2 regions of the Herpetosiphon sp. NSE202 genome follow, and region 1 is predicted to be linked to the other one. Evidence: riboswitches for the same ligand, from Rfam matches in the RefSeq annotation. Region 1 holds a riboswitch; the other holds the start of a gene.

Region 1 (7,679 bases):
CATGATCCACGAAGGACACGAAGGGACACGAAGGACGAAACCGCGAAGGGGGTGTGGCTTTTGGTTATAGGCTATTGGCTATCGGAGATTTCTTGCAATAGCAACAATTGTTCCGATAGTCAACAGCCTATAGCCATCGTCCCTCTGCGCCTCTGCGTTAAAAATTCGATCCACGAAGCATGCAAAGACAAAATAACCCTTGACGCTGGAATTTGAATGTAGTATACAGTAGGCACGTGTTAGGCGTAGATGCGAAGAATATTTTAGCTTGCTGGAGTACAACCATGACTGAGGCAATTGAGCAATTAGCCAGCAAACTTTCAGTTGAGAATTCAGAGATTGAGGATTTTCTTAAAAAGTTAAGTATTCGGTTTGATCAACCAGTAACAGCAGAAACAGTGTTGGAATTGACTACATTTAAGGAGAATTTCACTTTTGATACCATTTCTCAACATGTAGAACAAAGATTGATATACAACTATATACGAGAAAATGTCAATCTCTTAAATAAAGAAACTTTACAATTACAAAACTATATTCATAATATAATTTCTTATAAAGATATAAAATTTATATATCCAAAAATAGAGATTCAAATAACAAAGCCTATTTTAGACATTAAACATCTTGAAATCATGATAATAATATATAAATCTGAATTAAATATAAAAATCATTAATTACATAAATAATTTTGGTTACGGCCTTAAGAAATTTGGATATATAAATAATTTCACAAATCTAATTATGAGAATGTATAAATTAAATTTACATAATAAATTAGATTATATAAAGAAAATTAATCATAAATATTTTATACATTTAGATAAAATATTAAATACATTATCTAATTATGATTTAACTACAAATATAGATAATATATTTAATTTATTATTTTACATTCAGAATAATAAATTAAATATCCCTAATTCAATAAATCCAAAACTATTTTCTTCTTCAAATATAGATATTAATAGATTATTAACCCTATCATTAAATTATAATGATAAGCAGTTTTTTATTAATTCAATAGTAAATATTTCTAATAAATATATTGGTGTTTACAATAAAAATGATTTATATTATTTACTCTTATTAGAAATAAAATTACCTTTATTTACTCAAAATTATGACTTAACTAAAGCCAAAGGATTAATTTCATTGAATGAAATTTATAATGAATATAGAGATAATGATTATAAAACATTCTCTATAGTTAATTTTATAGAAATTAAAATTTTTATTATTGAAAATATTAATTTATTTCCAAAAAGTACTAGAAATGAGTCTAGGTTCCTCATTTTAAATAAATCATCAAAATCTATATATAATATGATATATTTTTTGAAATTATCATTAAATAAAAAGGTTTTTATCGAAAATATCGAATTTTATATGAACTTATTATTCAGGATCAATAAATTGAGTATCAATTCAATTAATAAACTAATATCAATAGAATCTTATGCGATAATTAATAAAATCAATTTAGATAACACATATAAAAAATTATTAGATATGAATATAGAAAATCATACTGAAAATCAAATAATAAAAATAATTACTGCGAAAACAATAAGAGATATACCAAATACAATAAATCAAATCCAAAATATCAATATTGATAATATAAATTTATTCAAATCAAGGAAAAATTTATATTATAAAATAGCAAATCTATCTAATAAAGATATATATGAAATACATACGTTTCTTAATAAAAATCGTTCTATTACTGATGAACATCTCAAAGATACAATTAATTATTTATCGAAAAGGAATACAGTGCAAACTTATATTTTTGAGTATATTCAGCTGGTTCCAGAACTAAGAAAAGTACAATCACCAATCAAACATCCAGATGATTTGATCGACGATATTCTGTTTAAAACAGGGTTACGGGTAAATGCCCAAAAGTTACTAAGTATTATTAAAAGTTATGACACAAGATTTCATTTACTCGAGTATTGTTCCATATATACGTATACTAAAGAGGCATTACCAAACATCGAAAATATTTCTCAATTCTTAAACTCAATTAAACCAATGACATTCGTTGAATTTCAACAACGACTAAGTTTTATCACAAATCCATCGATTACAACAGTTGATGGATTAATACTGATGTTTAACTCAATTACAAATGATTTATTACCACGAAATATCATGAATTATAATCATCAATTACTTAATGGAGATACCCTGACACACCTTATGACAAGTTTATGGAATCCCAATATTCATCATAAGTCACATATCCAAACAGTGATCAAAGGTTTATGGGATGATATTTGTTCAGAACAAAGAATGTATGAGATTCCATCAGAGGGCCGGGCCGAAATTGAGGCTCCAGCACTATTAACCAAATATACCAATATTCTGTCATTCAAATTCGTTCAAGAAGGGTTAGAAGCGCCAAGTATTTATGTATTAGCCTTATTCAGTAGTAATGGAGATAAACCTTTAGCTGGTACTATTACCGTTAACAGCGATGGCTCAATTAAAGGTTTTGTTGATCTGATCAATAACAAAACTTATTATCTTTTGATTCAATATATGATTATTGCGAATTATCATGCCTTGGTGATACCGCACCACAATGAATATCCAGTTCGGCATCATCAGCAAGCAAATTATCGCCCACGTATTAATCATGAGATTACTATGCCTCAACAACGTCAAATACCAAGGGTTCGACAAGCATCAATTACCAGTAGTTTAAATGATTGGTATGAAGCGCAATCCAAAGCAATTCATGCAGTGGTTGGCCATGAACGCTTTATCAGCAAAACCTTTCGAGCTGCACAAATCAAGTATCTTCAGGCGGCGAAAGCTGGTATTACGCTAAAACCTGGTCATACATGGGTCCAAGGTCATGCCCGTGGAGATGCAACTTTTACCCATGGCACAATTACTCTGGATGGTGATGATCTGCTTAAACCAACAATTTTCAAAGCACCAGAACATATTCAAAACGATCTTTCTAAATACTTTAATATTTAAAAACCGCAAATAGTACGATTGGAATCAGGTTATTGGCGCTAGGTTATTTGGCTGTTTCCGCCACAGATTGCCCAGATTCACCAGATTATTCCTTCCTATAGCCCATAGCCATCTTTCCTCTGCGCCTCTGCGTTAATAATTGATCCACGAAGGACACGAAAGGACGCGAAGCTGGGGCTGTTGGCTATTGACGTTACCAACAAATCCCCGAAAGCCTATAGGCTATAGCCTTTCATCCTTATGTTCTATGCTCTTCATGCTTTGATTTTTCGCTAAGATTTGCTATACTGCGATTAATTGAATACCTCATCACGAGGAGCCGAGGGATCTGGCCCGATGACGCTCCAGCAACCGTCTCACTGAGAAAGGTGCTTCTTCCAGCAGCAATCGCGCTGATAGATGAGTGGCAACTCAATGATTGAAGCCCTCGCCAGTGTGCGAGGAGTTTTTTTTAACCTTGGTTCTGCGCTTTGGCAGCGCTAGCCATACACACAAGGGAATGCGTCATGACCAGCATAAAACCTTACGTCGCCGAATTGGCGAAACGTGTTCTGATTTACGACGGCGCAATGGGTACTAGCTTGGATTTGTATGATCTCAAGCCTGAGGATTTTGGCGGCGAACAGTACTTCGGCGCACGCGATTATCTCGCCTTGACGCGCCCCGACATTATCGAACAGATTCATAGCTCGTTTATGGAAGCAGGCGTTGATGTGTTGGAAACCAATACCTTCCAATCAACCCGCATTCGCTTGCATGAATGGGGCTTGGCCGATAAAACCTACGAGCAAAATTTTAAAGCTGCCCAGCTCGCCCGCAGCGTCGCCGACCGCTACCAAGCCCAAGATGGCCGCAAACGCTTCGTCGCTGGCTCGATGGGGCCAACTGGCTTCTTGCCATCATCCGACGATCCAACGCTCTCGAATATTACTTGGGATGCCTTGTCCGATACCTTCAAAGAGCAAACGATTGCGCTTGTCGAAGGTGGCGTTGATGTGCTTTTGGTCGAAACCAGCGTCGATATTCTCGAAGTCAAAGCGGCAATCGATGGGATTCGCCGTGGCTTGGCCGAACTCAACCGCCCAGACATTGCAATTCAAGCTCAAGTTTTCTTGGATCTCTCAGGGCGCATGTTGCTTGGCACCGATATTCAAGCCACGATGGTCACGCTCGAAGCCTTGGCCGATGTTGATGTGATTGGCTTAAATTGTTCGACTGGCCCTGAGCACATGCGGCCAGCAATCACCTATTTAGCAGCCAATTCCAAATTGCCAATTTCATGTATTCCCAACGCTGGCTTGCCAATGGAAGTCAACGGCGAAACCGTGTTTCCCTTGGAGCCAGAAGGCTTTGCCAAATCGTTAACCGAGTTTGTCAAGGATTTGGGCGTGCGCGTGGTTGGTGGTTGTTGTGGCACAACGCCGGCTCACTTGCGAGCCTTGGTCGATTCAATCGGCAACAATTGCCCACCCAAAGCCAATCAAGCCCCAACTGTTCAACAGGTTTCCTCGGCGATGCGCGCCCTGCCATTGCACCAAGATCCAGGCCCATTCATCATTGGCGAACGGGTTAACTCGGTCGGCTCACGCAAAGTCAAAAAAATGTTGCTCAAAGATGATTATGATGGCGTGTTGCAAATTGCCCGCGAACAGGCCGATAGTGGCTCGCACGCACTCGATGTGTGTGTGGCAATGACCGAGCGCCCCGATGAAAAAGAGCAAATGCAGAAGTTGCTCAAAAAATTGACCATGGGCGTTGAATTGCCCTTGGTCATCGACTCGACCGAGCACGAGGTGATTGACGCAGCATTGCAAATGTATCCAGGCCGCGCAATCATCAACTCGACCTCACTCGAAGGCGGTCGCGAACAGAAATTCGACAAAACCATGCCGCTCGTTGCCCGTTATGGCGCGGCAATTATCGCCCTGACGATTGATGAAGAAGGCATGGCCCATACCGCCGAAGCCAAAGTTGCGATCGCTAAGCGTATGGTTGAGCTGGGCCGCCAAGATTATGGTGTGCAAAATGATGCCTGGCTGTTTGATGCCCTGACCTTCCCATTAACCACTGGCCAAGCCGAACTACGCGAATCGGCCAAAGAAACCATGGAAGGGATTCGCCGCATCAAGGCCGAAATTCCTGGTGCAATGACCGTGCTTGGGGTTTCGAATCTCTCCTTCGGGATTCAGCCACACGCCCGCTCAGCGCTCAACTCGGTCTTTTTGTACCACGCAGTTAAGGCAGGGTTGGATGCAGCAATCATCAACCCAAGCCACGTGATGCCATTTGCCGAAATCTCCGCCGAAACCCGCAAGGTCTGCGAAGATGTGATTTTCAACAGCGATGACGAAGCCTTGCCGCGCTTCATTCAATTTTTCGAAGCCAATGCAGCAGTCGCTGGCGAAGCCAAAGCCGACCCAACCGCTACAATGAACGCCGAAGAGCGGATTCATTGGAAGATTCTGCATCGCAAAAAAGATGGCATCGAAGCTGATATTGATGAATCGCGAGCATGGCGCGAGGCTGGCGGCCAAACCCAAGGCGAAGCAGCCATCGATGTGCTCAATGGCGTGATGCTGCCAGCCATGAAAGAAGTTGGCGATAAATTCGGCGCTGGCGAATTGATTTTGCCCTATGTGCTGCAATCTGCCGAAGTCATGAAGCGTGCAGTTGCCCACCTCGAACAATACCTTGATCGCGTGGAAGGCACAACCAAGGGCAAAGTGGTGCTGGCCACGGTCTATGGCGATGTGCACGACATTGGCAAAAACTTGGTCTACACCATTTTGTCGAATAATGGCTACACCGTTTACGATTTGGGCAAGCAAGTTCCGGTCAATACAATCATCGAAAAAGCGCTTGAAGTTGGCGCAGATGCAATTGGACTTTCGGCCTTGCTGGTCAGCACATCGAAGCAAATGCCCTTGTGCGTGCAGGAATTGCACAAACGCAATTTGACCTTCCCAGTGCTGGTTGGCGGCGCAGCAATCAATCGCCAATATGGGCAACGGATTCTCTTCCCAGAGCCAGAAGTGGCCTACACAGGTGGCGTTTTCTATTGTAAAGATGCCTTCGAAGGCCTCGAAACAATGGATAAACTTTCCGATCCAACCGTACGCGAAGAATATATGAGCGTCATGGAAGATGCAGCCCGCGAATCGTTGAAAGCGCCAGAACGTGGTCGCACCTTGCTGGAAAAATTGGGCAAAGATAATCCAAGCGGCGCGCGTTCAGCAATTCGCAACGATAATCCCGTGCCTACACCGCCATTTTGGGGCGTACAAGTTGCCAAAAAAATTCGGCTCGATGATGTTACACCATATCTCGATTTGAATACACTTTGGCGCTTGGGTTGGGGCATCAAAAACCTCAAGGGCGCAGAATACGATCGCGTGGTCAACGATGAATTCAAGCCACGTTTGCGCCGCATGATCGATGATGCCAAGCGCAATGGTTGGTTGCAACCTCAAGCGGTCTATGGCTATTTCCCAGCTCAAGCCGCTGGCGAAGAGTTGGTGGTGTACGATCCCAAGGATCGCAAAACCGTCTTGACGCGCTTTGCCTTCCCACGCCAACCAAGCCGCGAACGCCTCTGCTTGGCCGATTATTTCCGGCCAATCGAGAGCGGCGAGTTCGATGTGGTTGGCTTGCAAATCGTAACAATGGGCCATGTCGCAGCCGAGCGGGTTGAAAGCTTGCAAAAAGCCAGCGATTATAGTGAATCGTTCTTCAGCCATGGATTGAGCACAACCTACGCCGAGGCCGTAGCCGAATTCACCAACAAAATCATTAGCCAAGGCTTAGGATTAAGCTATCAGGCCAAACGCTACTCGTGGGGCTATCCAGCCTGCCCCGATCTCGAGGAGCATACCAAGCTGTTTAGCGTCTTGCCAGCTCAAGAAATTGGCGTGAGCTTGACTTCGGCCTTCCAGCTTGATCCTGAGCAAAGCACCGCCGCAATCGTCGTGCACCACCCCGATGCCAAATACTTTTCAATTGGCTCAGTTGCCGAGCGCGCCGAAAGCGACATTGCCGAACTAGCCAATTAATTAAAGGATGAGGGTTGAAGGATGAGGGATGAAAATTAACAGGATGAGCACTTAACGCAGAGGCGCAGAGAAACATTAATTCTCTGCGCCTCTGCGTTTAAAGCTAATTCACGAAACACATCCAAACGTGTCAGTCTCTATGTTCTATGTTCTATGTGTATTGGTTCATTAGATTGGGAATAAGTAGCATGCCCTCACCCCCAGCCTCTCTCCCACTGAACGCGGGCGAGGGGAGCATCGGTTTTTAAACGCATTGCGCAAGAACCACGGCGTTAAAGCCCGTCGGACGGGAGCGGGGTTGGGTAAGAATATCAGGCGGTGATGAACCTGATGTACCAGTACATCTATGCACTCATACTTCATCCCTCATCCCTCATCCTTCATACTTTCCTATGCTCTATGTTCTATGTTCTCATGCTTCATTCTTCATCCCTCATCCTTCATCCTTTCCTATGTTCTATGTTCTATGTTCTATGCTCTTTTTTGACTTCATCCTTTCATTTGCTACAATTCAACCTTGATGCTATGCGTCAAGCCATCATCAACAAAGCTCACAGTAATCGCCCCCTCGGCATGCACCCACTCAATTGGCTGCTCATCAAGCAAAACAGCTTTTGGTGGCAACGAG
Region 2 (7,679 bases), on a different contig from region 1:
CTTGGCTCGGCCGAGCCTAATTTGGCCCAACCAATCGCGATTGAAGGCCAAACGCCGCAAGCACGGGCAGTCAGCCAACTGCGGCGCTCAGCGGTTGGCGCAATTCGCAAAGCGCTCGTGCGCGTGCCCGCAATCAATGCCTACCTGCCGTTGCGCTTGAATCCCAGCAGCTTTCTGGATGGCGATGATTTGGTGTTCTCGCGCTTGCGCCAACAACTTGACGATCCTAATCAATTTTTTGCCTCATGGCAACGCCGTGGCAAGCGTTCGGCTTTGCTCGATAGTGTGTTGGCAGCTTTTGGCGCGCAGCAACAATGGAGCTACGCTGATTTGCTGGCGCTGCTGCAAGCCCAGCATCCAGCGCTCAGCCCCGCCAAATTGAGCCAAACCCTCAATCAATTAATCAGCAGCGGCTTGTTGTTTTACGATTTAGATTTACCTTCGGATTATCAAGACCCGTTGTTGGCGTTGGCTGAGCAATTAGCCCATATTCCTACGGCTGAGGCTGGCCAGGTTCGCGAATTATTGCAAACTGTGGCTGAAGCAGCCCAGCATTATGCCCATGCTACGGTTGCCCAGCGCTGGCAACTTGAGCAACAGCTGCGCCAAACCATCGATCAAATTTTGGCCTTTGCTCCGGATACGAATCAAACTAGCAGCCAACTTGGCCAGCTGATCGTCGAAGATGTGGTCTGGGATGATCTGGCCGTTCACTTGGGCCAGCCATTGCTCAACACCTTGGCCAGCGATTTGGCTCCGGTTTTGGAGTGTGGCTTTCAGCGCGATGGCCGTGGCCCGTCGCAAAGTTGGCTGCTCGATATTTTTACCCATGCCTTTGGCGAAGGCGGCCAGACCGATGCCCTATTGGGCTTTGCGCCCGAATATAATCGGCTTTCTTCCAACACAGCCGGGCTGCCGATGTCGCGAATTAGCGCGATTCAGCAGCGCCAACGTCGCTACGGCCAGTTTTTGAATCAAACGCTCGATGCCGCACCTGAATCGCGTGAGGTGGTGCTTGATCCCGAGGTATTTTGGCAGTTGGCGGCTGATTTTGGTCAACATAATCATTATGGCTCAACCAGCATTCAGTTTCAGGTTGCCGCTAACAGCCAAGCAGCGCTGGAGCAAGGCGATTATTTGCTGGCCTTGAATTACACCTTGCCTGGCTTTGGCCGTTTTCTGACCCGCTATTTGAGCCTCTTGCCCGCTCCAAGCTGGCAAACCTACGTTGAAGCGGCGTGGCAACCATTGCAATCCCAAGCCAGCCAAGCACTGCCAGCCGAAATCGTTTCGGTGCTCGAACACAACGCTCAAGTGCATGTGCCATTTACTGAAAACGTGATTGTGCCGCCCGACGAGCCAACCTACCGCAGCCAAACCACGCAGCATGGCGTTGGCGATTTGCGCCTTGCCCACGACCCTGTTGCTGATCAATTGCGGGTGTATAGCCGTGCCGCCGATGGCAGCCAGCAAGAGCTTTTGCCGCTCTACATGGGCTTTTTGCACATGGTTTCGTTGCCAATTTTGCAACGGGTGCTGGCTCAACTCAGCCCCAGCAGCTATCACATGGAGCAATTGCGCCCGCGCGAGCAAACCCTCGTGTCGCGCAAACACCCAGCGAATGAAATCAGCCATACGCCTCGGCTGCGGATTGGTCGCTTGGTCTTGCAACGTGAAAGCTGGAATGTGCCAAGCGCCGCAATTCCAAGCAGCGTTGCCAACGACGAATTTATGAGCTTTTTCAATTGGTATAGCTGGGCCGAACAAGCGGGCTTGCCAAGCGAAGTTTTTGTGCGCATCCAACGCCCACTCAGCAGCAAACATCTCAATATGTGGACGAACCATAAACCACTTGCGCTGGATATTGAAAATTATTTCAGCATTCAGATGTTGCGCCATGTAATTGCCGATGATCAGGTGAGCTTGACGCTCGAAGAAATGCTGCCCAGCCCACAGCAGCAGTGGTTTGACCTCGATCAACAACCATATGTGATTGAATTTCAGGTTGAGTTCAATCGGGGAGGTGGCCAATGAGTTTCGCTGTGCTGAATGGCAAAATCTACTATAGCCCAGAGCGGGTTGACGAGCCATACGATCCACGAGCTGATCGTTTGATTGCTGAAGCTTGGACTCCGCTGTTTGATCAATTGCGCGAACAGATTGAGTTTATTACCTGGCTGCGCTTTTCCGAAGGCGGCTACCAGCTGCGCATTGCCTGTTTTGCCGATGAGCAGGTTTTGCGCGAGTTTGCGGTTCCCTTGATTCGTGAACGCTTTGCTGCCTATTTTGCCCAAAACCCTGAGCTTTGTGGCGAGGCGCAGCCACTTTCGGCCCAAGCTGCGATTCTCAATCGTAAATTAGGGCTTGCTACCGATGTGAGCGCTTTGGCTCAACCTGGCTCGGTTGAGCTGGAAATTAGCCACGACTTGGCGATTGGCCGCGATCACGATTCGCTCGAAGATTTGCGCCATTACTATGCCTTGCAAACCGCGATTGCCCGCAGCACGCTCGATGTGATTCCGCATACAACCGATTTGGTAACCCGCAAAATCTTCAGCCGCATCTTTTTGGATGAGTTGCTGCATGCTGGATTTTTGCAAAGCATCGAAATTAGCCGCTTGCTGGAACGCTTGCGCCAAACGTGGGTCGATTATTTTGAGTTTCCAGGTGAGTTTATTCAACAATCCGATGCCTTGGTGGCGCAATCGCTGGAGCGCAATTGGCGCTTTCATCAACGGCCTTTGGCTGAGCGCTTAAGTTTATTGCCCGAAGCGTTGCATGTGGTGGTGCAGGCTGGTCTGGAGGGTTTGCGCCGCTACGCTGGGCCGGTGATCAAACGTGATCAACAACAAGAATTGGCCTTTTCGAGCTATGCAGCGCTTTCAGCCTTGTTTCACCTAACTCACAATCGTCTGAGCATTAGCATCGCCGAGGAAGCCCATTTGTGTAGCCTGTTGCTTTCGCTTGAGCGCCAGCGCCAACAACAGCCCAAGCAAACGTTGCAACAACTGCTGGTCAATCAATATTGATTTTGCGCTGAAAAGGGGAATCCGATGCAGAATTCAAGCCAATGGCACTATCGCCAAGTATTTTTACAGCCACCAAACACCCCAACTCCAAGCAAGCCCGATCTGCGTCAGGTCTGCGACCAAATGCTGATCGATTGGGAACGAACTTTTGGCGAGCACGGCAGCTTGCGCCCGCATATCGATCGCTGGTTTTTTATTCGCTACGGTGAGGGTGGCTACCATGTGCGTTTGCGCTACCAAAGCCCGCCCGAAAACCGCAGCGCCACGATCGATCCCTTGCTCGATGCCGAGCTGTTGCGCTTTTTTCAAGATCATGCGGCGACGGTTGGTTTGCAGCATGCGCCGCAAGCAATTGATGAACTCTATGCGGCGGGCTATCTGCGCGATTTGACCTACGAACCAGAGTATGCCAAATATGCTGGCAAGCTGGGCATGGCCTTGGCCGAGCAACATTTTGCCTATTCCAGCACCATTTGCCTGCGGGTCTTGCAGGCTAGTGCCAACAGCGGCGTGGCACGCTCGTTTTGGGTGCTCGAATTAGTGCACGATCTGCTGGAGCAATTTAGCCCTGATCCCTCCGTGCAAGCCTTGATCGTGCGCAGCTACCTCGATTATTGGATTGCCCAAGTGGTTGGTGATCGGGCTGCGTTTATGCGCGGCTTGGAGCAGCATTTCGAGCGCCAAGCTCCGGCAATTCGCCAGCGTTTGGGCACTTTACGGCATAATAATAACTATCCATTATTTGCCGATTGGCGCGCGCATTTGCACAACCATTTTGCCGATTTGCAAGCTGCTGAAGCCAACCAGCACTTACAATCGAGCGTGATCGAGCATTTTCAGCGCTATCAGGCCCAATTGCCAACGCTTGTGGCCCAATATCCATTAACTGGCTTGCTGTTTGTGCCCAATTATCTGCATTTGGTGCAAAATCGCTTGGGCCTGAGCATTATGCAAGAGCTGCAATTGCTATATATGTTGTATCGCGTGTTGCTTGCTGAGCTGCCTGCCGAGCCGATGAGTGTGCCATTGATTTTAGAGCCACGCTAGAACTTGTATCGCTTTTGGTATCGCTGAGCCTCTCGTTTTGCGGGAGGCTAAATTGTTTAATGGAGCCAGCAAAATACCACATTCAAGGAGGAAGCTATGGCTCCAGTACTGGTCGTAGAACAGCTACAAAAACACTATGGCAAGCATAAAGCAGTCAAAGATGTGTCATTCAGTGTCGAGGCTGGCGAGATTTTTGGGATTGTTGGACCCAACGGGGCAGGCAAAACCTCATCGGTGGAATGTATTATTGGCCTGCGCCCCGCCACGGCTGGCACGATTCAAATTCTGGGCCGCGATTTGCAGCAGCATGGCCAGTATATTCGCAGCAAAATTGGCGTGCAACTGCAACAAGCAACCCTGCCTGATCGGCTGACAGTTGCTGAAGCCTTGCAATTATTTGGCTCGTTTTATCCGCAAGCGCGGCCTTGGCAAAAAGTGCTCGAAGAATGGGGCTTGGCTGAGCAAGCTAAAACCACCTTTGCCAATCTTTCTGGCGGCCAAAAACAGCGCTTATTTATCGCCCTCAGCCTGATTCACGACCCCGAAATTGTGTTTCTCGATGAATTGACGACTGGCCTCGATCCCCAAGCGCGGCGAATCACCTGGAACTTAATTCAAGATGTGCGCAAGCGCGGCAAAACCGTGGTGCTTGTGACCCACTTTATGGAAGAAGTTGAGCGTTTATGCGACCGGATTGCCGTCATCGATCAAGGCACAGTGATTGCGCTCGATACGCCAGACCGCATGATTGCCGCCTATCAACATGATTTGCGTCAGCAGCCAGTGCCCAGCCGCGAGCTGCCCCACCCAGAACGAGTGACCTTTGAAGATGTCTTTTTGCGCTTGATCGGCCAGCCTGCCCATTAATTGCACCTATTCAGGAGGAAGTATGCACGCTTTTTGGCAAATTGTACGCACTGAATTGCGCTTGATGGGGCGTGATCTGACCAACCTTGGCTTTATTGTCTTTTTTCCGGCCTTGATGGCCTTGATTTTGGGCTTGCAAATGCCCTCTGGCCCCAGCCAAACCGCCAATGCTCTGATGATGTTGGCCTTTGGCCCGATGATTTTTGGGATTATGGCCTTTCCAATGAGCTTGGTTAATTATCGTGAGCGTGGCATGTTGCGGCGCTTGCAAATCACCCCAATCTCGCCAATGCGCTATTTATTGGCCCAAGCCTTGGTTGGCTTGTTGTTGGTGCTCTTGGGCGGGCTGGTGGTGTTGATTCTCAGCATTGTGGTGCTGAAATTGCCCTTGCCAGCGAATATGTTTGGCCTAATTATCAGCTTTCTGGCTGGGGCGATTGCCTTTTCGGCGCTGGGAGCCTTGCTTGGCAGCCGCATTCGCAACACCCGCAGCATCCAAGTGATTAGCATTTTGGTGTTTGGGGCGATGGCGGTGGTGCTGGTTTCGAGCAATACTGGCAAATCAGGCCTGTTGCAACATCTTGGCGCATGGGTTCCAGCCCGCCATTTAGTCCAATTGCTCGAAGCAAATTGGCTTGGATTGAGTTTTAATATTTGGCCCAGTTTGGCCGTGTTAGCGCTATTGACTGTCGTAAGCCTTGGCTCAGCAGCCAAACTCTTTCGTTGGGAATAGACCATTAGAAAGCCAAAAAACCGCTGCTCAATTAATCTTCTAGTGGCGGTTTTTGATTGTTGAGTGAGATTGTTAAGTAACTTGAAATTGATTCTTGACAATTCTGTTTAACTATGTTATAAATAGCGCATACAAATAAATATCACTTGCGTAACTCATCCAGAGGGGTGGAGGGATCGGCCCTATGAAACCCCGGCAACCGCGAGCAGCAATGTTCGGCCTGGTGCTAATTCCGACAGAATCATTCTGGGAGATGAGGGGCGGCGCACAAACCTATCTTTCGATGGTTACTAACAGCCTCTCATCAGTTGATGAGAGGTTTTTTGTTCATAGGCGGTGTCGCCTGGGGTCGCAATGGCGCGAATCGGAACAACCGTAGCATTGAAGATTATCTACAAGGAGTCCTGATCATGGCAGACGAAGTGCAATTCACCCGATTCGAAACCTTAGCGCTCCACGGTGGTCAAAAACCAGATCCAACCACTGGTTCGCGGGCTGTGCCAATTTACCAGACTACCTCGTATGCCTTTCGCGATACCGAGCATGCTGCGGCGCTGTTCTCATTGGCCGAGCCTGGCAACATCTACAGCCGGATTATGAACCCAACCAACGATGTGTTCGAGCAACGCATTGCTTTGCTCGAAGGTGGGATTGGCGCTTTGGCCGTGTCATCTGGCCAAGCAGCAGAAACCTTCGCCATTTTGAATGTGGCTGAAGCTGGCGATAACATTGTTTCAGCAACCAACTTGTATGGCGGCACCTATAACTTGCTGCACCACACCTTGCCACGTTGGGGCGTAGAAACCCGCTTCGTCGATGCAACCGACCCAGAAAACTTCCGTGCTGCGGTTGACGATCGCACCAAAGCCTTCTACTTGGAAAGCATTGGCAATCCTAAGTTGCAAATTCCCGATTTTGAAAAGATTGCCAAAATTGCCCATGAAGTTGGCGTGCCGTTGATTGTTGATAACACTGCTGCAACCCCATTCTTGTTGCGGCCAATTGAGCACGGCGCAGACATCGTGGTGCACTCGGCGACCAAATTTATTGGTGGCCATGGCACGACGATTGGTGGGGTAATTGTTGATGCAGGCAAGTTCGATTGGGCTGCCAGCGGACGCTTCACCCAATACACCACGCCTGATCAATCGTATCACGGCTTGCGCTTTGCTGATTTGGGTGCGCCAGCCTTCATTCTCAAAGCTCGGGTTCAATTGCTGCGCGACTTTGGCGCATGTCTTAGCCCATTCAACTCGTTCTTGCTGTTGCAAGGCTTGGAAACCCTGCACCTGCGCTTGGAACGCCACGTCCAAAACACGGCGGCTGTGGCCAAGTTCTTGAGCGAACATAAGAACGTCGAATGGGTCAACTACCCAGGTTTGCCCGGCCACCCATCATATGAATTGGCCCAAAAATACCTGCCCAAGGGTGCTGGGGCCTTGATTGGCTTCGGGGTCAAGGGTGGTTTGGAAGCTGGCCGCCGCTTTATCGACAAGTTGCAATTGTTCTCGCACTTGGCCAACATTGGCGATTCGAAGTCGTTGGCGATTCACCCAGCTACCACGACGCACCAACAATTGACCGACGAAGAACGCTTGGCAACCGGCGTGACTGCCGATTACGTCCGCTTGTCAGTGGGTACCGAAGCCATCGACGATATTCTCGCCGATTTGGAACAAGCCCTTGCTTAATCGCACTAGCCAGCAGTGAGAGTGTGTCGAACTGCTGCATGCCAGGGAGTTGCGACCCTAACCGAAATATGTACGGGTGGATGCTCAACAACTGCTGAGCATCCACAGACCAAGGAGTTCCCGATGTCGCATAATCATGATTTACTCAAACCTTTACGCTCGGCTCATGGCGAGTTTGTAACAACAGTGCTTGCTCAGGCCAAAGCGGCAAATCCAGCCCCGTTAGTTGAACAATTGGTAGCCCACAATCGCTGGGCTGTGGCACAACTCCGCGCCGTGCCGCAGCGAGCTGGAGCAACGCCCCCTGCATCC

The links. Region 1 has a riboswitch for S-adenosylmethionine ahead of metH (methionine synthase). Riboswitches for the same ligand answer to the same signal wherever they lie in the genome.
Region 2: it holds a riboswitch for S-adenosylmethionine, as region 1 does, so the genes downstream of both, ACFMKP_RS04515 (homocysteine synthase) here and metH (methionine synthase) in region 1, are expected to answer to the same signal.

The regions. Positions count from the first base shown of each region.
Region 1 is NZ_JBHUPY010000005.1:264,641-272,319, reverse strand. It holds gene ACFMKP_RS07205 (hypothetical protein) at 285-3,002, shown strand; SAM riboswitch class I at 3,306-3,408, shown strand; gene metH (methionine synthase) at 3,509-7,051, shown strand; gene ACFMKP_RS07195 (TIM-barrel domain-containing protein) at 7,556-7,679, opposite strand, start outside.
Region 2 is NZ_JBHUPY010000002.1:7,794-15,472, forward strand. It holds gene ACFMKP_RS04490 (lantibiotic dehydratase) at 1-2,034, shown strand, start outside; gene ACFMKP_RS04495 (lantibiotic dehydratase C-terminal domain-containing protein) at 2,031-3,029, shown strand; gene ACFMKP_RS04500 (lantibiotic dehydratase C-terminal domain-containing protein) at 3,054-4,076, shown strand; gene ACFMKP_RS04505 (ABC transporter ATP-binding protein) at 4,173-4,943, shown strand; gene ACFMKP_RS04510 (ABC transporter permease) at 4,966-5,676, shown strand; SAM riboswitch class I at 5,829-5,936, shown strand; gene ACFMKP_RS04515 (homocysteine synthase) at 6,087-7,367, shown strand; gene ACFMKP_RS04520 (hypothetical protein) at 7,491-7,679, shown strand, end outside.